2 regions of the Solibacillus sp. FSL H8-0538 genome follow, and region 1 is predicted to be linked to the other one. Evidence: a T-box and tRNA genes for the amino acid it is inferred to sense, from the RefSeq annotation. Region 1 holds a T-box; the other holds one or more tRNA genes.
The links. A T-box is a leader RNA that pairs with one kind of tRNA and senses whether it is charged. The one in region 1 lies ahead of tyrS (tyrosine--tRNA ligase), so its partner is inferred to be a tRNA-Tyr.
Positions count from the first base shown of each region.

Region 2: it has a tRNA-Tyr gene. The T-box ahead of tyrS (tyrosine--tRNA ligase) is inferred to sense a tRNA for this amino acid. The anticodon was not compared.

Region 1 covers NZ_JBBOPI010000001.1:2,736,401-2,738,653, forward strand. The annotation lists partial or broken gene MHH87_RS12960 (GntR family transcriptional regulator) at 1-132, shown strand, start outside; gene tyrS (tyrosine--tRNA ligase) at 189-1,463, opposite strand; T-box leader at 1,713-1,911, opposite strand; gene MHH87_RS12970 (transglycosylase domain-containing protein) at 2,015-2,253, shown strand, end outside.
Region 2 covers NZ_JBBOPI010000001.1:3,602,920-3,605,172, forward strand. The annotation lists gene MHH87_RS17210 (MBL fold metallo-hydrolase) at 1-400, opposite strand, end outside; tRNA gene MHH87_RS17215 (tRNA-Lys) at 1,152-1,224, opposite strand; tRNA gene MHH87_RS17220 (tRNA-Gln) at 1,241-1,315, opposite strand; tRNA gene MHH87_RS17225 (tRNA-Tyr) at 1,330-1,413, opposite strand; tRNA gene MHH87_RS17230 (tRNA-Val) at 1,442-1,517, opposite strand; tRNA gene MHH87_RS17235 (tRNA-Glu) at 1,566-1,640, opposite strand; tRNA gene MHH87_RS17240 (tRNA-Asn) at 1,867-1,941, opposite strand.

The DNA of each region.
Region 1 (2,253 bases):
CCCCATTTAATTGAAGAACATGCCGCTATTTGTAATGCAATTGCTGAGCACAATGACGAAAAAGCGGAACAACTAATGATTGAACATTTACAAAAAGATTTAGAGTTTTGTTTAAATCGATTTAATATGTAAATGAAAAAAAGCACCGTAACTGTCGACAGTTACGGTGCTTTTAACAAAAGAATGAATTATCCTAAAAATTTTACCATATGATATTTTTTCTTACCGCGGCGAACGATTGTAAAGGCGTCTTCTAAGCGGTCTTTGCTATTTACTACATATTCAAGATCCGTTATTTTTTCGCCGTTAATTGAAATAGCACCATTCGTTACATCTTCACGGGCTTGACGTTTTGATGAAGAAATACCTGCTTCTACAATTAATTCCACGATATTTTTATCTTCTTTTGCAACTTCTACTGAAGGAACACCTGCAAAGGCTACTTTCATTTCTTCTACTGAAAGGGCTTTAAGATCACCTGAGAATAAAGCAGCCGTAATACGTATTGCTTGCTCTAAGCCTTCTTCACCGTGAATTAAGCGCGTCATTTCTTCTGCTAAAGCTTTTTGTGCTTTACGTAAATGTGCTTCTTCTTGCACGCCTACTTCTAACGCTTCGATTTCTTCACGCGTTAAGAATGTGAAGATTTTTAAATACTTAATAACATCTGCGTCTGCAGCGTTAATCCAAAATTGGTAGAACTCGTACGGAGATGTTTTCTGAGCGTCTAACCATACTGCGCCACTAGCGGATTTACCAAATTTTGTACCGTCCGCTTTTGTTACAAGCGGAATTGTAATACCGAATGCTTTTGCTTCTTCTTCATGTGTTTTACGAATTACTTCAAGACCAGTTGTAATATTGCCCCATTGATCCGAACCACCCACTTGAATGCGAACATTATGGTTGTCGTATAAGTGATTGAAGTCAATTCCTTGAATAATTGTGTACGTGAACTCAGTAAATGAAATCCCTGTATCAAGGCGCGATGCAATTGTGTCTTTTCCTAGTAGGTAGTTTACATTGACTAATTTCCCATAATCACGTAGGAATTCAATCAAGCTCATTTTGCCAATCCAATCATAGTTGTTTACAAGTGATGCAGTGTTTGCTGCATCACTACCAAAATCAAACAGACGCTCAAATTGCTTCTTAAGCCCTTGTACGTTTTTGTCGATTTGCTCTACTGTTTGCAATTGACGCTCTTCTGAACGACCAGATGGATCACCCACCATACCTGTTGCTCCGCCCACTAATAGTACCGGTTTGTGACCAGCTTTTTGGAAACGACGAAGTGTAAGTAATGGAACAATATGACCGATATGCATTGAATCGGCTGTTGGGTCAACACCACAGTATAACGATACCGACTGTTCGTTTAATAATTTTTCCATGCCTTCCGCGTCTGTTTGTTGGTATAACAGACCGCGCCAAGCTAAATCTTCTAATAATGCGTTTGTCATAATTTTTTCCTCCTAAATGTTTTTATATATTTCCCCTGATAATAAACACGCTGTTAAAAGCGACTGTTGATTTTTCAGTAAGAGTGCATGATTATCTCTTCCATATTTATCAACAATGAAATTTAACAAAGCCAAAATTAGAAAGACACAACTCGCACAAAATAGGACGAGTTGATGTCCTTACTTATGTGGATGGGAAAGCTATACTTTTTTACCCACAAAAAAGCCCCTACACGCAAATAATTTGCATGCAGGGACGTTATTAACACTTTAACGCGGTACCACCCGGCTTGAAGATTCGAGATCTTCCACTTAAGCGTCTTATCGCGACGACACGTTCGAGCTCCAAGAACGTAATTCATAATTACATTATGTCTAGCTTTCACCGGCCGCTAGCTCTCTACCTCAGGGAATGTAATCACTACTTCAATCTTTTCATTGCTCAAAAAACTATAATGCTAATTGTACTCGTTTTCTATATTATGTCAATATATATGTTCGATTTATAACGAAATGTGCTATAATAGACAAGATTTTAGGAGGTTGATGAAGTGAAACAATGGCTCGAAAAATTTAACGAAAAAATCGAATCACTCGCATCTTCTAAATGGATGCGAACAGTAAGAATTACCGGGGGCGTTATTTGGAATTTGGCGCTTTTATTTACAATATCATTAACTGCAACTGTCATTTTTATAGGCGCTGCTGGAGCAGGTTATTTTGCTTCTCTCGTTAAAGACGAACCACTTCGAACGAAAGCAGAAATGCGTGAGCAAATTTTCAATTACGA
Region 2 (2,253 bases), 870 kb from region 1:
TTTTCTCTAACGTTTCAAGCGCTAAATAGTAACTCTCCTCAGCCAACCCTAATTGTTGATAGCGTTGAGCAATTTGAGTAGTTACAGTAAACTCCGACATAATATCAGGCATTGACAGTAAATAATGTAACTCATGGATTTCTGTTTCTATTCCTTGCATCGTTGCTAAAAAAATTAATGCCAATTGCTCATCAGTTTTTTTATTTAATGCTGCTTTACTACATATTTGAGCATGCTCCATTGACTTTTGCTCATAGTAAAACAAAGACAAGATTTTTAGCGTATCGAAGTCCAGAAAATCGCGCTCATCATACAAAATCGCAAACGACGAAATCGCCTCCTGCATTCGCCCTTCATGCCACGAAGTAACTGCCTGCCTTTTTAGTTGTTCAATCTCCATTATTTATTCCTTTCATTAACAATGAAATTGTATTTTGTATCAACTTTAAAATACATGTGAATCATAAATCATGCTTATTAATCCTCTATTTTTTTACTAAATCATTTTCTATCCACAATCAATTTCCACCACTCCTTTAAAAATTTTCTTTTCTCTATTAAAGTATTTTTTCTCTTGTTACTTAAAGTTTATTAACCTAAACATTTAAACAGAATTTCCAATCTAGACCTAATTATAACACTATTAAGGTAATATTTTGAAAAAACGAGTTATAGTACTAAATATGTGTATTTTTAAACAAAAAGAAAGCAGTTTTGTATAAATTTATTTATTTAAAGTGAATTTTAACAAGATAAAATTAGGAAAACAGAGGAGAAGTGGGGAGTGCATTGAAAAGGTTGATTTCTACTGAAAATTCTACTAAGTAGATGCTAAATAGTGATAGGTCATTGGTGCTCTGGCACTCGCTTTCTCGCGGGCGGTGGAGAGACTCCTCGTCGCTACGCTCCTGCGGGGTTCATCTGTACCGCTCTTATTCGCAGGAGTCTCACACCGCCGCACCAATGCTTTTTGAATAAAATAAAGCAGAAGCAAAAAAATACTATGAAAAAATTCTGTTTCGGGGTTTTTTAGTGTACTCGTAGTGAGAAGAAGGACTATGAAAACGCAAAAAATCCTTTACCCAGAATTGGATAAAGGATTGGATATTTTATATTAAGAAACACTTTATACTTCGTTTAAAAAATAAAAGTGAGCCATGAAGGACTCGAACCTTCGACCCTCTGATTAAAAGTCAGATGCTCTACCAACTGAGCTAATGGCTCATAAAAAAGAAAAAAATGGCTGGGGAACCTGGATTCGAACCAGGGCATGACGGAATCAAAATCCGTTGCCTTACCGCTTGGCTATACCCCAAACATTTTATAAGATGGTGGAGGGGGACGGATTCGAACCGCCGAACCCTAAGGAGCGGATTTACAGTCCGCCGCGTTTAGCCACTTCGCTACCCCTCCGACACAATACATAACACTTAAAAATAAATGGTGGAGGATGACGGGCTCGAACCGCCGACCCCCTGCTTGTAAGGCAGGTGCTCTCCCAGCTGAGCTAATCCTCCATTATAAACAAGTGTTATATCTATTCTTTTATAAAGCCTTAATAAAAATGGTGACCCGTACGGGATTCGAACCCGTGTTACCGCCGTGAAAGGGCGGTGTCTTAACCGCTTGACCAACGGGCCATTTAAATAATCTCTTAAACAAGACAAGATTTATATTAACATCATTTTCGGACTAGCGCAAGTACTTTTAAAAACTTTTTTGAAAAAAAGTTTATTTTTTATCATCTTACTAAAATCCAAACAGATTATGTCTTTAAATGCAAAATTTTATTTACAAGTTTAAATATTAATATAATAGTTTTGCTGATAAGACAATAGATTATTATCACATAAAAAGGCAAAAAAATGGCTCCGAAGGTAGGGCTCGAACCTACGACCTACCGGTTAACAGCCGGTTGCTCTACCACTGAGCTACTTCGGAACGCTACTATATAGGTTTGTACTGTTAAGTGCTTACCTTAGTACATTAATTATTATAGCAACGATTTCAATTTATTCAAGTGCTTTTTTGAAATAATCTAAAAATTACACTTAATATTTAATTTTCATTACATAAACGAGCAATTTCATACACTAGAAACATTGGTATATATACGTTTCTATTGTGTTACTTCGCTTATTCTTTTATAAATGACGTTTTTTGTAGTAGTCCACCTGCTAGTGACAAGTTAGGATTTACTTCTGACTAGCAACATTTTCTTCTATATTCGCTTGGGCTGTTTTGAACACAGAA